DNA from 2 places in the Luteibacter sp. NPDC104163 genome. Region 1 is predicted to be linked to the other one. Evidence: predicted binding sites of a transcription regulator. Region 1 holds the regulator's gene; the other holds the start of a gene.
The links. The regulator FliA, encoded in region 1, starts transcription of late flagellar genes. The targets are predictions, from matches to a motif close to TAAAGTTTNNCNNNCNNNGGCCGATAA.
Positions count from the first base shown of each region.

Region 2: ACZ6YI_RS18585 (methyl-accepting chemotaxis protein) is a predicted target of FliA. The motif match lies at 6,602-6,628, and genes of this name have one in related genera.

Region 1 is NZ_JBVJMK010000001.1:276,818-284,976, reverse strand. Features, by position in the region: gene flhA (flagellar biosynthesis protein FlhA) at 1-1,870, shown strand, start outside; gene flhF (flagellar biosynthesis protein FlhF) at 1,971-3,317, shown strand; gene ACZ6YI_RS01185 (MinD/ParA family protein) at 3,387-4,262, shown strand; gene ACZ6YI_RS01180 (RNA polymerase sigma factor FliA) at 4,259-4,990, shown strand; gene cheY (chemotaxis response regulator CheY) at 5,021-5,422, shown strand; gene ACZ6YI_RS01170 (protein phosphatase CheZ) at 5,432-6,073, shown strand; gene ACZ6YI_RS01165 (chemotaxis protein CheA) at 6,081-8,159, shown strand, end outside.
Region 2 is NZ_JBVJMK010000019.1:66,263-74,421, reverse strand. Features, by position in the region: gene ACZ6YI_RS18635 (heme ABC transporter permease) at 1-294, shown strand, start outside; gene ccmD (heme exporter protein CcmD) at 291-491, shown strand; gene ccmE (cytochrome c maturation protein CcmE) at 475-942, shown strand; gene ACZ6YI_RS18620 (heme lyase CcmF/NrfE family subunit) at 939-2,903, shown strand; gene ACZ6YI_RS18615 (DsbE family thiol:disulfide interchange protein) at 2,900-3,442, shown strand; gene ACZ6YI_RS18610 (cytochrome c-type biogenesis protein) at 3,442-3,885, shown strand; gene ACZ6YI_RS18605 (tetratricopeptide repeat protein) at 3,882-4,550, shown strand; gene metX (homoserine O-acetyltransferase MetX) at 4,606-5,712, shown strand; gene ACZ6YI_RS18595 (cysteine dioxygenase family protein) at 5,828-6,406, shown strand; tRNA gene ACZ6YI_RS18590 (tRNA-Leu) at 6,431-6,517, shown strand; gene ACZ6YI_RS18585 (methyl-accepting chemotaxis protein) at 6,697-7,980, shown strand.

The sequences.
Region 1 (8,159 bases):
GCGCCTGGCGCTGAACATCGCCTCGACCCGCGTGGTGCTGCTGCACGGCCACAACGGCCCCGGCGCGGCCGGCAAGGTGATCGAGGCGTTCGCCGAGTTCGTCATCGGCGGCAACTTCGCCGTCGGCTTCGTCGTCTTCGCCATCCTCACCATCATCAACTTCGTGGTCGTGACCAAGGGCGCCACCCGCGTCTCCGAAGTGACCGCCCGCTTCACCCTCGATGCCATGCCCGGCAAGCAGATGGCGATCGACGCCGACCTCAACGCCGGCCTGCTCACCCAGGAACAGGCGCGTGAGCGCCGCCAGGAAGTGCGCGAGGAAGCGGACTTCTACGGCTCGATGGACGGTGCGTCCAAGTTCGTCCGCGGCGATGCCACGGCCGGTATCCTCATCCTCGTCATCAACATGCTCGGTGGTTTCTTCATCGGCATGTTCCAGCACGGCCTCTCGGCCGGCGAAGCCGCGCGCACCTACACCCTGCTGACCATCGGTGACGGCCTGGTCGCCCAGGTGCCGGGCCTGATGCTCTCGATCGCCACGGCGGTCATCGTCACCCGCGTGTCCAAGTCGCAGGAAATGGGAAAGCAGGTGTTCGGCCAGCTCTTCAGCCAGCCGAAGGCGCTGGCCGTCGCCGCCGCCGTGCTCGGCACCATGGGTCTCATCCCGGGCATGCCGAATATCCCGTTCCTGCTGCTCGCCGGTATCGCGGGCTTCGGCGCGTGGAAGCTGCAGCAGCGCAAGCTGATGCCGGCCGGCGCCGCCGCGGGCACCCCGGGCGCGCCGGGCACCGAACTGGCCGCGCTCGAAACCGCGCCGCCGGCCGAACGCCTCGAGCTCTCGTGGGAAGACGTGGCCCAGGTCGACACCGTGGGCCTCGAAGTCGGTTACCGGCTCATCCCTCTGGTCGACAAGGCGCAGGGCGGTGAACTCATGGCGCGCATCAAGTCGGTGCGCCGCAAGCTCTCGCAGGAACTGGGTTTCCTGGTGCCGTCCGTGCACATCCGCGACAACCTGGACCTGGCGCCGCACGGTTACCGCATCTCGCTGATGGGCGTGCCCATGGGCGAGGCCGAGATCCACACCGAGCGCATGCTTGCGATCGATCCGGGCCGCGTGCACGGCACGATCAACGGCATCGCCACGCGCGACCCGGCCTTCGGCCTCGATGCCGTGTGGATCGAGCCGGGCCTGCGTGAACACGCGCAGACGCTGGGCTACACCGTGGTCGATCCGGCCACCGTCATCGCGACCCATCTTTCCCACATCCTGCAGAACCACGCGCACGAGCTCATCGGCCACCAGGACGTCCAGCAGCTGCTCGACCGCCTGGCCCAGCAGACCCCGAAGCTGGTGGAAGACCTGGTGCCGAAGCGCCTGTCGCTGGGCGCAGTGGTGAAGGTGCTGCAGAACCTGCTCGCCGAGCGCGTGCCCATCCGCAACTTCCGCGGCATCGTCGAATCGCTGGCGGAGAACGCGGGGCAGAGCCAGGACCCGGGCGTGCTCGCCGCCGCCGTGCGTGTCGGCCTGGGTCGCCAGATCGTCCAGGAAATCGCCGGCCTCGGCACCGAGGTGCCCGTCATTACTTTGGCACCGGAACTCGAACAGATCCTGCTCCAGTCGCTCCAGGGCGGTGGTCCCGCCGGCGCGGCGGTCGAGCCGGGCCTGGCAGATCGTCTGCAGAAGAACGTCGCGGACGCCGCTCGCCGCCAGGAAGCGGCGGGCGAACCGGCCGTGTTGCTGGTCTCGCCGGCACTTCGTCCATGGCTTTCGCGTTTCACGCGGCATGTGGCCCAAAACCTGCATGTACTTGCGTACAACGAGGTTCCGGACAACCGCCGCGTCAAGCTGGTGACGGCCCTGGGACGATAGGAATGAGACACCGCGCGGGGATTTGCCCCGGCGGACGTGACAGAACAAGGTGGCGCCGCAGGCAAGCGGGGCGCCGATCGACGAAGACAGGATCGAACGCATGAAAATCAAACGATTCGTTGCTCCCGACATGCGCCAGGCCATGCGCCAGGTGCGTGATGAGCAGGGTCCGGACGCCGTGATCCTGTCCACGCGTCGGCTGGATGACGGCATCGAGATCATCGCCGCGCTCGACTACGACGAAGCGCTGGTGCGCGAAGCCGGCTTTGCGTTCGAGCCGCCGGCGGAAGAGAAGGCCGAGACGATCCGTGCCACCCGCGATAACCGCGAAGCCGAGCGCATGGCGCGCGTCGACCAGGCCCGTGCGGCGACGGCCGCCGCCGTCGAACGCGCCGCCCGTTCGGCTCCGGCCGCACCGAATGCGCCGCAGCGCCAGTCCTCCGCCGCGCTGGCCGCCAGCGTCGCCGACGTCGTACGCGCCGCCACGGTGACCGCGCCGCAGAACGACACCGCGGTGAACGGCATGCGCGCCGAGATCAACAACCTGCGCGAGATGCTGGAAGTGCAGCTCTCCGCGCTGGCCTGGAACCAGAAGGATCGCCAGCAGCCGCTGCACGCCCGCGTGCTCCGCGAGATGACCCGCCTGGGTATCGACGGCGACGTCGCCCGCGCCCTGTGCGCCGAGCTGCCCGAGAACATGACGGCCGAGCAGGCGCGTTACCTGCCGCTGGGCATTCTTTCGCGCAACATCCGCACCAGCGGCCGCAACTTTGACACCGTCGGCGGCGGCATCACCGCCTTCGTCGGCACCACCGGCGTCGGCAAGACCACGAGCATTGCCAAGCTGGCGGCGCGCGCGGTCCTGCGCCATGGCGCTTCCAACGTGGCGCTGATCAGTGCCGACCAGTACCGCATCGGCGCCGGTGCGCAGCTGGAACATTACGGCCGCCTGCTCGGCGTGCGCGTGTACAACGCGCACGATGCGCAGAGCCTGCGCAACGTGTTGCTGCAGCTGCGCGGCAAGCACACGGTGCTGATCGATACCGCCGGCCTCGCCGGCAACGATCCGAAGCTGCAGCAGCAGTTCGAAACGCTGCGCGCCATGGCCGATGTGCGCGTGTGCCTGGTCGTCGCCGCGAATGCGCAGGCCCAGGCCATCGACAACGCCATGCGCGCTTACGCTCCGCTGAAGCCGCAGAGCGCCATCCTTACCAAACTCGACGAGACGCCGCTGCTCGGCGGCGCGCTCTCGGCCCTTATCCGGCACGGAATGCCGCTGGACTACACCACGGATGGACAGCGCGTGCCCGAGGACATCGCCTCCGCCGACGCGCGCAAACTGGTCTGCCTGGCAGCCCAGATGCTCAAGCAGCGCAACGACGAGCCGGATGACGCCATACTTGCCGATCGCTTCGGCTTCGCGTCGTCCACCCCGGCCATGGCCTGATCGCACATTCTGACGAACGTGACTTTGGCAACCGCATCCGCAACTTCTTCACCGGCAGTGAATTCCTTCATGACCACACACGTCGACAACTCGCAGGCCGCCGGACTCAACTGGCTCGCCGACCGCCGGCCCACGCGCAGCATCGCGATCGCGGGCGGCAAGGGCGGCGTCGGCAAGACCACGGTGGCCGTGAACCTCGGCATGGCCCTCGCCATGGGCGGCCGTGACGTCCTCCTGCTCGATGCCGACCTTGGCATGGCCAACATCGACGTGCTGCTGGGCCTCCAGCCGACCCGCCACCTCGGGCACATGCTCGAAGGCGCGTGCGCCATCGAGGACCTGATCCTCGAGGCGGCGCATGGCCTGAAGGTGATTCCCGCCACGTCGGGCACCCGGCGCATGGCGCAGCTGCCCAACATCGAGCACGCCGCGGTCATCCGCGCGTTCGACGAATACCCGCTGGCCCCCGAATACCTGATCGTCGATACCGCCGCCGGCATTTCCGACAGCGTGTCGATGTTCGCCGCCGCCTCGGACGAAGTGGTGGTCGTGGTCTGCGACGAGCCGGCCTCGCTGACGGACGCCTACGCGCTGATCAAGGTCCTGTCGCGCGAGTTCGCGGTGAACCGCTTCCGCATCGTGGCCAACATGGTCCGCCATGCGCAGGAAGGGCGCCAGCTGTTCGAAAAGCTTTCGCGGGTGACCAACCGGTTCCTGGATGTCTCCCTCGATTTCATGGGCATGGTCCCCCACGACGAGTACCTGCGCCAGGCGATCCGTCGCCAGTCGGCGGTGGTCGATGCGTGGCCGAGCAGCCGCTCGGCGGTGGGATTCAAGAATTTGGCCAGGTCGGTCGATACATGGGGTGAACCCGAACCCCGTGGTCAGGGTCGCATCGGCTTTTTTGCCGGGCGTGAACACGTGGGGGGAGGGCTGCCGTTGTGAGCGTCGCGAGCGAATACCTTGAAATTACTAAGGTTCCGGCCGATCAACTGGTGAAAACGCACGCGCCGCTGGTGCGCCGGATCGCCTATCACCTGATGGGCCGCCTGCCACCCAGCGTCGATGCGAACGACCTCATGCAAGCCGGGATGATCGGCTTGCTCGAGGCGGCAAGGAATTATTCGCCGACTCGCGCGGCCAGCTTCGAAACCTATGCGGGCATCCGCATTCGTGGCGCCATGCTGGATGAACTGCGCAAGACGGACTGGACCCCGCGCAGCGTCCACAGGAAATTGCGCGAGGTGGCGGAAGTTACAAGGCAGATCGAGAACGAAACGGGTGGCGACGCCGACGACGTGGAAGTGATGAAGCGTCTTGGCATCGACGCCATGGAATACAACCAGATCCTGGCCGACGCGGCGAGCGCGCGGTTGCTGAGCCTCACGGCGCCCGAAGGCGACGAAGGCTCCGCGATCGACGTGGCCGACCCGGACGCCACGGGCCCGGATGGCCTGTTCGAGCAGGACGGCATGCGCCATGCGCTGGCCGAATCGATCGACGGGCTGCCCGAGCGCGAAAAGCTGGTGATGTCGCTGTACTACGATGAAGAACTCAACCTGAAGGAAATCGGTGCGGTGTTGGGAGTAAGCGAATCACGTGTCTGCCAGATCCATGGCCAGGCGCTGATCCGTCTCCGGGCACGCATGTCGGGTTGGAAAGACAAACACTAAGAAATACGCGGCAGTAAGGCGGAGAACGCTTTGGACAAGAACATGAAAATCCTCGTGGTGGACGATTTCTCCACCATGCGGCGCATCGTCCGTAACCTCCTGGTGGAGTTGGGCTTTACCAACACGCTGATCCAGGAAGCGGAAGACGGCAACGCGGCGCTGGCGCTCCTGCGCTCGCAGCCGATCGACCTGGTGGTCACCGACTGGAACATGCCGAACATGACCGGCATCGACCTGCTCCGTGCCATCCGTGCGGATGCCAACCTGAAATCCCTGCCGGTGCTCATGGTCACCGCCGAGAACAACCGCGACCAGATCATCGCGGCCGCGCAGAGCGGCGTGAATGGTTACGTCGTGAAGCCGTTCACCGCGGTGACGCTGAAGGAAAAGCTCGACAAGATCTTCGAACGACTCGCCGCGGCAGCGGGCTAAGGGACTGACATGAATACGATGATTTCCGCGGGCCAGGACGTGGCACCCGAACTGCGCGAGCTGCTCGACGCCGATGACAGCGTGGCTTTCGAGCAGGCGCTGGACAAGCTGATCCGCAGCCGCGAGCAGCACCTGTTCCTGGCGCTGGGCCACCTCGCCCGTGACCTGCACGAATCGGCGCGCCGCCTTGCCTCGGATATCTCGGGCGATGGCGTGCCCGGCACCATGAGCGATGCGCGCAAGCACCTGCGCGATGTGCTCGAGATGAGCTCGCAGGCCGCGCACCGCACGCTGGATTTCAGCGAAAAGCTGCGCCCGCAGGCACAGTCGCTGGCGAAGCAGGCCGACGAGCTGCTGGTGCTCGACCAGGCCGATCCCGCCTTCACCGCCAACGCCACGTCGCTCGCCGTTCGCGTCGGCGATTTCGCGCAGAGCTGCGATATCGGGCTCGGCGAGATGGTCGAGGCACAGTCCTGGCAGGATCTCTCCGGCCAGCGCGTCGCCCAGGTGGAGTCGTTCATGGCCAAGGTGGAATCGTCGCTCGTGGAACTGGTGCGCCTCACCGGTTCGCTCGCGGGCGCCCATACGCCGGCCGCCGACAAGGTCAGCCAGGACGAAGTGGATCGCCTCCTCAGCGAATTTGGCTTCTGAGTCCGCCATGAGCGTGGAGCTGGACAACGAGCTGCTCAACGTCTTCCTGATCGAGGCGCGCGAACTGCTCGAGACCCTGGGCGAACAGCTCGTGGATCTCGAAGCCTCTCCGGAAGACAGCGAGCTCCTGAACGCGGTGTTCCGCGCGTTCCATACCGTAAAGGGCGGTGCGGGCTTCCTTGGCCTCAACGCCATGGTGGAACTCTGCCACCGCGCGGAAGATCTCCTGAACGAAGCGCGCAATGGCGCGATCGTGCTCAACGCGGGCCTGATGGACGCGTTGCTGGAGTCGCTCGACCTGCTCAACGACATGATGCGTGCGGCGGATGCCGGCGTGCAGGCCGAGCCTGCGCCGCGTTCGCTGCTCGATCGCCTGGTCATCCCGGGCCGCGCCGCATCGGCGGCGCCCGTCGCGCTCGCCGTGCCGGTCACTGCGCCGAAGGCGGCACCCGCCGTCGCGGCGCCGCCCGCCAAACCGTACGACCCGATCGAAGATGAGTTCGAAGCGCTGCTCGACGCCGCGCGCACCGAGCGCGCGCCGGCTCCGGCCACCTCGGGCACCATCTCCGACGACGAATTCGAAGCCCTGCTGGATTCGCTCTACGGCACCGGCGCCCCCGGCGCTGAAGGCGCCGAAGGTGCGGCTGAAACGCCGGTAGCCGTCGTCGTTGAAGCGACGGAACCCGTTGCCGCGCCCGAAAGCAACACCATCAGCGACGATGAGTTCGAAGCGCTGCTCGACCAGCTCTACGGCACCGGCGCCCCCAGCGGAACGGCAGCGGATACCACGTTAGCCGCGCCGCCCGTTGCGGTCGTGGGAGCGGGCTCGCCCGCGCTCCCCGAAGCCGAACCCGCGCAAGCGACGGCACCGCAGCAGGTTGCCCCGGCGAAGCCAAAGCCGGCGGCTTCAACCGAAAAACGCCAGCCCACCGCCGCCGCCGACACCACCGTCCGCGTCGATACCCACCGCCTCGACAGCCTCGTCGATGCCGCGGGCGAACTGGTGCTGGTCCGCAACCGCCTGACCAACCTCGCGCCGCGCGGCACGAATGACCCGATGGAACGCGCCATCGGCGAACTCGAACGCGTCGCCGAAGACCTGCAGAACGCCGTGCTGCGCATGCGCATGCAGCCGGTCGGCAAGCTGTTCTCGCGGTTCCCGCGCATCGTGCGCGATCTCGCGCGGCAGCTCGGCAAGGAAATCGAACTCGTCACCGAGGGCGAAGAAACCGATATCGACCGCACGGTGGTGGAGGCCCTGGCCGACCCGCTGGTGCACCTGCTGCGCAATTCCGTCGACCACGGCATTGAGATGCCCGAGGTGCGCGAAGCCGCGGGCAAGCCGCGCCTGGGCACCGTGCGCCTCGCCGCCGGCCAGTATGGCGACCGCATCGTCATCACGGTTACTGATGACGGCAAGGGCATGGATCCCGAGGTCCTGCGCCGCAAGGCCGTCGAGAAGGGCCTGATGGATGAAGAGCAGGCCGCCCGCCTCGACGAGCGTGAATGCTACGAAATCGTGTTCCGCCCGGGCTTCTCCACGGCGAGCCAGGTCTCGGATATTTCCGGCCGCGGCGTCGGCATGGACGTGGTCAAGACCAAGATCGTCGAACTTGGCGGTACCCTGTCGATCGATTCGCGGGTCGGCCACGGCAGCACGGTGCGCCTTTCGGTGCCGTTGACGCTCGCGATCCTGCGCGTGCTCATGGTGCGCGTGGGCAACCGCCTGCTGAGCCTGCCGATGTCGAATGTCGCGGAAGTCTTTGAACTGGCCGAGGGCCAGGTGCAGGAGCTGGACGGTCGCGTCGTCGCCGCCCATCGCCAGCGCGCGCTGCCGCTCGCTGACCTGGGTAACTGGGCTGGCGCGCAGGGCAGGGGTGGTCACGTGGTGGTCGTGCAGATCGGCCACCAGACGCTCGGCTGCCTGGTGGATGAAGTGCTCGGCCGCGAAGATGTCATGGCCAAGCCCCTGGGTCCGTTCCTCAAGGACGTGCCCGGCGTCGCGGGTGCGACGATCACGGGCGATGGCCGCATCTCGCTCGTCCTGGATCTCGCGGGCCTGGCCGATGACAGCGGCCAGGTGCTG
Region 2 (8,159 bases), on a different contig from region 1:
GGCGCACGCGCCGCGGCCTTCCTTGTGCTGGTCGGCGCGGTGAACGTACCGATCGTGCATTTCTCGGTGAACTGGTGGAACACCCTGCACCAGGGCGCCACCATCCGCCTGCTTGGCCCCTCGCACATCGATGCCAGCATGGTATGGCCGCTGCTCACCATGATGGCGGCCACCAAGCTGTATTACATCGCCAGCCTGTTCGCCCGGGTGCGCGCCGACCTCATCGCCTCCGAAGGCGGCAAGGCCTGGGTGCGCGAGCTCGCGCTGGGCCATGCGGAGGAAGGCAAGGCATGAGCACCTTCTTCGCGATGGGCGGCTATGGCGCCTACGTCTGGACCGCGTTCGCGGTCTTCTTCATCGTCCTCCTGATCGATACGCTGGCACCCCTCGCCCGGCGCCGCCGCAACCTGCGCGATATCCGCGCACGCATCGCGCGCCACGAGAACCGCCGCCGTCCCGGAACCCCTGCCCGTAATGAATCCAACGCGTAAACGCCGTCTCGCCGTCGTCATCTCGGTCCTTGTCGCTGCCGCCATCGCGGTGGGCCTCACCGTGTTCGCGCTGCAGCGGAACATGAGCTACCTGTTCACCCCGAGCCAGGTGCAGGAAGGGCAGGCCACGCAGTACCCCACGTTCCGCCTCGGTGGCATGGTGAAAGCCGGCTCCATCCAGCGCGCGAAGGACAGCCTGAAGGTGAGTTTCATCGTCGTCGACGATGCGGGCGCCATGCCGGTCGAATACACCGGCATCCTTCCCGACCTGTTCCGCGACAACCAGTCCGTGATCGCCACCGGGCGCATGGCCGATGGCCGCTTCATCGCCGGCGAGGTGCTCGCCAAGCATGACGAGAACTACATGCCGAAGGAACTGAAGGACGCCATGGCGAAGGCGCACCAGAAGCGCAACATCGACGACACCGCCATGAAGGACGCGCCGAAGTGATCCCCGAGCTTGGCCAGTTCGCCCTCATCCTCGCGTTGCTGCTGGCGCTCGTGCAGGGCGTGCTGCCGATCATCGGCGCGTGGCGCAACAATGCCGCGCTGATGGCCCTGGCGCGGCCCACCGCGGCGGGCCAGGCGGTGTTCGTCTTCGCCGCCATGGGCATCCTGGTCCACGCGTTCCTCAGCTATGACTTCTCGGTGGCGTACGTCGCCGACAACTCGAACCTCGCCCTGCCCTGGTACTACCGCATCACCGCGGTGTGGGGTGCACACGAGGGTTCGATGCTCCTGTGGGTGTTCATCCTCAACGTGTGGACCGTCGCGCTAGCCGCCTTGAGCCGCCACCTGCCGCAGCCATTCGTGGCGCGGGTGCTGGGCGTCATGGGTCTCATCGGCGTCGGCTTCCTTGCCTTCATCCTGTTCACGTCCAATCCGTTCCTGCGCGAGCTGCCCATGCCCGCGGACGGCGGCGACCTGAATCCGGTGTTGCAGGATCCGGGCATGACCTTCCACCCGCCGGTGCTCTACATGGGCTACGTGGGTTTCTCGGTCGCGTTCGCCTTTTCGATCGCCGCCTTGCTCGGCGGTGAGCTGGAACAGGGCTGGGTGCGCTGGGCGCGCCCATGGACGAACGTCTCGTGGGCGTTCCTGACCATGGGCATCGTCGCCGGAAGCTGGTGGGCGTACGCGGAACTTGGCTGGGGCGGCTGGTGGTTCTGGGATCCGGTGGAGAACGCGTCGTTCATGCCGTGGCTCGTCGGCGTCGCACTGATCCACGCGCAGGCGGTGACGGAGAAGCGTGGGTCGCTACCGGCATGGACCGTACTGCTTTCGCTGTTCGCCTTCTCGCTTTCGCTGCTCGGGACCTTCCTCGTCCGCTCGGGCGTGCTGACCTCCGTGCATGCCTTTGCCTCCGACCCGCGCCGCGGGCTGTACATCCTCGGTTTCCTTATCGTCGTGATTGGCGGCTCGCTGCTGCTCTACGCGATCCGCGCGCCGAAGGTCGCGACGGGCAAACCGTTCGCCGCGCTCTCGCGCGAGACCGGCATCATGGTGGCCAACTTGCTGTTCACGACGGCGGCCGCGATGGTGCTGCTCGGTACGCTGTTCCCGTTGGTCGGCGATGCGCTGAACCTGGGCCGTGTCTCGGTGGGTCCGCCGTATTTTGGCTTCCTGTTCGTGCTGCTGATGGCGCCTGCCGTCTTGCTGCTGCCGTTTGGGCCGTACCTGCGCTGGGGTCGCGCCGAAGGCAGCCAGCTGACCAGCATGGCGATGCGCGCGGCAATTGCCGCGGTGATCTGCACCGGCGCCGCGGTGTTCTTCGTCGACGGCAAGCTCCGCGCGATCGCCGGTGTCGCTGGCGCCGTGTGGGTCGCGGCGGGCACGCTGGCGTATGTCGTGAAGCGCTGGCGCGAGATGCCGTTCGGTCGCCGCTATCCCGCGGAAATGGCCGGCATGCTGGTCGCCCACTTCGGCGTTGCGATCTTCCTGATCGGCGTCCTGCTTTCCGAATCGCTGAGCACCGAGCGCGACGTGCGCATGGCGCCGGGCCAGGTGGAAGCCGTGGGCGCCTACCAGTTCCGCTTCGATGGCGTGCGTGAGACCACCGGCCCGAACTGGCGCGCCGACGAGGGCGTCGTGACGATCCTGCACGGTGGCGAGGTACTCGCGACCATGCATCCGCAGAAGCGCACGTACTCGCGCGGCCAGGTGCAGACCGAGTCGGCGATCGACCCCGGCCTGTTCCGCGACATCTACGTCGCCCTGGGCGAGCCGATGGATGGCGGTGACGTGGAAGGCGCGTGGGCCTTGCGCCTGTACCACAAGCCCTTCGTGCGCTGGATCTGGCTGGGTGGCCTGTTCATGATGGCTGGCGGGTTCCTCGCCGCGGGCGAACGCCGCTTCCGCGCGAAAAAGGCGGCCACCACCGTGGCAGCGCCCGCGACGGAGCAGGCTGCATGAGCCGCTTCCTCCCGCTCATTGGTTTCACCCTGCTGGTCGTCCTGTTCGGCTTCGGCATCTGGTGGAACACCCAGCATGACCAGCACGAAATCGTCTCGCCCCTGATCAACAAGCCGGCGCCCGCCTTCGTACTGCCCGTGCTCGGCGAAGAAGGACGCACGGTCGACAGGCAATCCCTGCTCGGCAAGCCGTACATCCTCAACGTGTTCGGCAGCTGGTGCATCGAGTGCGTGCATGAGCACGCCGTGCTGTCCACCGACGTGAAGGCGCTTGGCCTGCCGCTCATCGGCATGAACTACAAGGACGACCCGAAGGACGCCACCGCGTGGCTTGCCGAGCATGGCAATCCGTTCAACCTGGTGATCGTCGATCGCGATGGCCGTGCCGGCATCGACTTCGGCGTGTATGGCGCACCGGAAACCTTCCTGATCGATGGCAAGGGCGTGATCCGCTACAAGCACGTCGGCCCGATCACGCCTGACGTGGTGGTCAGGGAAATCCAGCCGGCGCTTGCCGCGCTGGCGAAGGAAGGCAGCTGATGCGTCGCCTCGGCCTGCTCGCCCTGCTCTGCCTGTTGCCGCTGCTGGCGATCGCCCAGGCGATCCAGCCGCTGCCGTTCCGCGACCGCGCGGAGGAAGTGCGTTTCCAGAAGCTGAGCACCGAACTGCGCTGCCCGATGTGCCAGAACGAAACGCTGGCCGATTCCAACGCGCCGATCGCGCACGACCTGCGCCGGCAGATCTTCGAGATGATGCAGGCGGGCAAGAGCGACGCCGAGATCAAGGCGTATCTCGTCGACCGCTATTCGGATTTCGTGCTTTACAAGCCACCGGTCGAGCCGAAGACCTGGCTGCTGTGGTTCGGGCCGCTGGTGGTCCTGGCGATCGGTGGCGTCGTCGTCGCCGTGCAGGTCCGCCGCCGCGCGCGCCAGGCCCCCGTGACCACGCAGGCGCCTGCCAATGATGCCGAGGACGATTGGTGACCATTGCGTTTTACGTTGCCGCCGCGGCCATGCTGGCCGTGGCCCTTGCCCTGCTGCTGGTTCCGCTGGTGCGCCATGGGCGCCGCCAGGGTCGGTCGAAAGCGATCTTCGCCATCGCCGTGACGCTGGCCGTCGTGTTGCCACTGGCCAGTGTCGGCCTGTATGCGCTGGTCGGCACGCCCGCCACGCTGGGCGGCGTCGAGCCGCCCAAGGAAATGACCGTCGGCCAGGCGATCGATGCGCTGACCGCGCGCCTGAAGGCCAACCCTGGCGACGTGGAAGGCTGGCTGCTGCTCGGCCAGACCTACACCATGGTGAAGCAGCCCGCGCCTGCGCGTGACGCGTACGACGGCGCACTCAAGGCGGACCCGCGCAACGTCGCCGCCATGGTCGGCTGGGCCGAGGCCGATTCCCTCGTGCGCCCCGACCACCGTATCGAAGGGCGCGGGCTCGCGTTGCTCGAGCAGGCCGTCGCCGCCCAGCCCGACAGCCAGAAGGCCCTGTGGCTGCTGGGTATCGCCCAGTTCCAGCAGGAACGCTATACGGATGCCGCCGCGACCTGGCGCAAGCTGCAGCCCCTGCTCGATCCGGATTCGAACGTCGCCCATGCCGTGGCCGAACAGATCGCGCTCGCGGAAAAGCGGGCCGCCGGCGCGACGCCATAGGACGAAACGCCTGCGTCCGTGTCACCATTCGCTGCATTGATCCAAGGAGCAGCGCATGGGCGACGCCCGCCGATACCATGACCTGAGCTCACCGTTCCGCATGAAGCGGGGCGGCGAACTGCACGGCGCCCGGGTGGCTTACGAGACCTGGGGCACGCTGGATGCGGAGCGCGGTAACGCGATCCTGATCCTCACCGGCCTCTCGCCAAGCGCGCACGCCGCGAAGAACGCCGAAGACCCGACGCCGGGCTGGTGGGAAGACATGATCGGGCCGGGCCGCGCCTTCGATACCGATCGCTATTTCGTCATCTGCGTGAATTCGCTGGGCAGCGACAAGGGCTCGACCAGCCCGGCGTCGGTGAATCCGGCGACCGGCGAACCGTATCGCCTCACATTCCCCGAGCTGGCCCTGGAAGATGTCGCCAATGCGGCGCATGAAGCGGTCACCCACGCGCTGGGCATCACCCAGCTGGCCTGCCTCGTCGGCTGTTCGATGGGCGGCATGAGCGCGCTGGCCTACATGGTGTTGCACCCGGGCGCGGCGCGGACGCATATCAGCGTCGATACGGCGCCGCAGGCGCAGCCCTTCGCCATCGCGATCCGTTCGCTGCAGCGCGAGGCGATCCGCCTGGACCCGAACTGGCGCGAAGGCCATTACGGCGGCGACATCTGGCCCGACCACGGCATGAGCATCGCGCGCAAGCTGGGCGTCATCACCTATCGCTCGGCGATGGAATGGAACGGCCGCTTCGCCCGCATCCGCCTGGATGCCGACGAACGCGAAGCCAACGAACCGTTTGGCTTCGAGTTCCAGGTGGAGTCGTACCTGGAAGCCCACGCGCGGCGCTTCAACCGGCAGTTCGATCCCAATGCCTACCTCTACCTCTCGCGCGCCAGCGACTGGTTCGATATCTCTGAATACGGCGAGGGCGATGTCATGCGCGCGCTTGGCCGCATCCGCATCGAGCGCGCCATGGTGATCGGCGTGAGCACCGATATCCTGTTCCCGCTGGAGCAGCAGGAGACGATCGCCAAGGGGCTGGAGAAGGCCGGCGCGAACGTGGAGTTCGTCGCGCTGGATTCGCCCCAGGGCCACGACGCGTTCCTGGTGGATATCGAGAACTACAGCCGGGCGATCGGCGGGTTCCTGCGCTCACTCTGACGGGGATCGCGCGCAAGCGCGCTCCCACAAGGGCTATGGCACGGCAGCGCCCCGGCCGCCCTGTTATCATCGGCGGCAGCGCTCCGTCCCCACGTCCCTGTAAGAGGTTCCACCCATGATCACGGTCGAATTCCCGGGCAGCCGCAAGCTCATCGATGCGATCGACCACGCGGTGAGCCAGGCGAGCACCCCGGCGATTACCGATACCCTGCGCAAATCGCTCTGCCAGCTGATCCGCTCGCGCGAAGTCGTCCTTCCGGCCAGCGTCAACGAAGCCTTCCGCGACCATTACGGGCGCCGTGAGCTCTACCGCAGTGAGGAGCACGGCTACAGCGTGGTCGCGATGACCTGGGGTCCCGGCCAGGGCACCAAGATCCATGACCACAGCGGCATGTGGTGCGTCGAAGGCGTCTGGAACGGCGCGCTGGAAATCGTCCAGTACGAGCTGATCGAACACGACGCGACCCGCTACCACTTCCGCCCGGTCGGCTCGATCGAGGCCGGCCCGGGATCGGCAGGCAGCCTCATCCCGCCGCACGAGTACCACACCATCCGCAACCCCAGCGAAGATGCCGTGGCGGTCAGCCTGCACATCTACTCGGGCCGCATGACCCAGTGCGCCGTATTCAACCCGCAGGGCGACGACTGGTACCTGCGCGACGAGCGCCAGCTAGGGCTCGACCAGGTCCATTGATTCCCGCATAATCGCCAGCCCCATGCCGAAATGGCGGAACCGGTAGACGCGGCGGACTCAAAATCCGTTTGTAGAGATACAGTGTGGGTTCGAGTCCCACTTTCGGCACCAGGATCAGAAGGCCTCCCTAGCGGAGGCTTTTTTTATGTTTTTCACCGGACGAATGGTGTTTTTACCACCTTCACGTTTTTTGCCTAAAGTGAGTAAATTGACAGCCGATATGTGATCCACATCACATTTATGGACGGGGTGCCGGGATGTTGGCTCGGTGGATGCGGCAGCAGCAGTCGATGCGCGGGAAGCTCGCGGCCCTGGACAAGGTCCAGGCCATCATTGAATTCAGCCCGGACGGCAACGTCGTCCATGCCAACCCCCTCTTCCTCCAGACCATGGGCTACCAGCTCAGCGAGATCGTGGGCAAGCACCATAGGCAGTTCGTGGACCCCGCCGAGGCCGGTTCCACGGCGTACGCCGAGTTCTGGGCCCGCCTGCGCGCGGGCAAGGCCGATGCGGGGCTGTACCGCCGCCTGCACAAGCACGGTGGCGACGTCTGGCTGCAGTCCTCCTACAACCCCATCTTCGACGCGTTCGGCCGGGTCGCCGGCGTCGTGAAGTATGCGACAGACGTCACCGAGCGCCGCCGCACCGAGGCCGACATGGATGGCCGCCTGCAGGCGATCGACCGGGCCCAGGCCACCATCGAATTCGCGCTCGACGGCACGATCCTCGACGCCAATGCCAACTTCCTGGCCGCGATGGACTACACCCTGGAAGACATCCAGGGCCGACATCACCGCATGTTCGTCGATCCGGCGGAAGTCGCTTCGGAAAGTTACGCGCGCTTCTGGGCCGGCCTTCGCGAAGGCCGGCATGATGGCGGCCTCTATCGGCGCTTCGGCCGCGGCGGACGCATTGTCTGGATCCAGGCCACCTACAACCCGATCCTGGATGCGCAGGGCAAGCCGGTACGCATCATCAAGTACGCGACCGATATCACCGCGCAGACCATGGCCGCCCAGACTCTGCAGCGCGAGGTGGTATCGCTTTCGCATGCCGTGCTGGATAACGCACGCAAGGCCGGCCGCGCGGAAGAACTCGTCGACGGCGCGCGCGCCGCAGCCCAGCGCGGCGGCGGTGTCGTCGCCGATGTGGTCCGCACGATGGGTGCGATCCAGGACAGCACGCGTTCGGTCGAGGACATCCTCGAGATGATCGACACGATCGCGTTCCAGACCAACCTGCTCTCGCTGAATGCGGCGATCGAAGCCGCGCACGCCGGCGAGACCGGCAAGGGCTTCGCCGTGGTCGCTGACGAGGTGCGCCAGTTGGCGATGCGTAGCGGCCACGCGTCGAAACAGATCCACGCGCTGATCGGCAGCGCCCGCGACCGCGTGGACGAAGGCGCCGAACTGGTCGGCAACGCCGGCCAGGTGATGCAGGAAATCCTCGGCGCCGTGGATCACGTCACCGAGGTCACCAGCGCCATCGGCGAAAGCGCACAGGTCCAGTCGACCGGTATCGAACGCGTCAACGCGGCCGTCGCCCAGCTCGACAGCGTTTACGGCCGGGCGTGACGCACCGGTGACTCCTGAGAGGTAGCCGCCATCTACCGTAAGACGGCGAAAGCGCGATCGAACGTGTCGATGCCCATGGTTTCGACGCGCTCGCCTGGTTGTGAAAGCAATCCCTGACGCCAGGCGGCGGTCGCCGCCGATTCCGCGCCTTGCCGCCGGTCCGTAGCTTGCACAGGTAC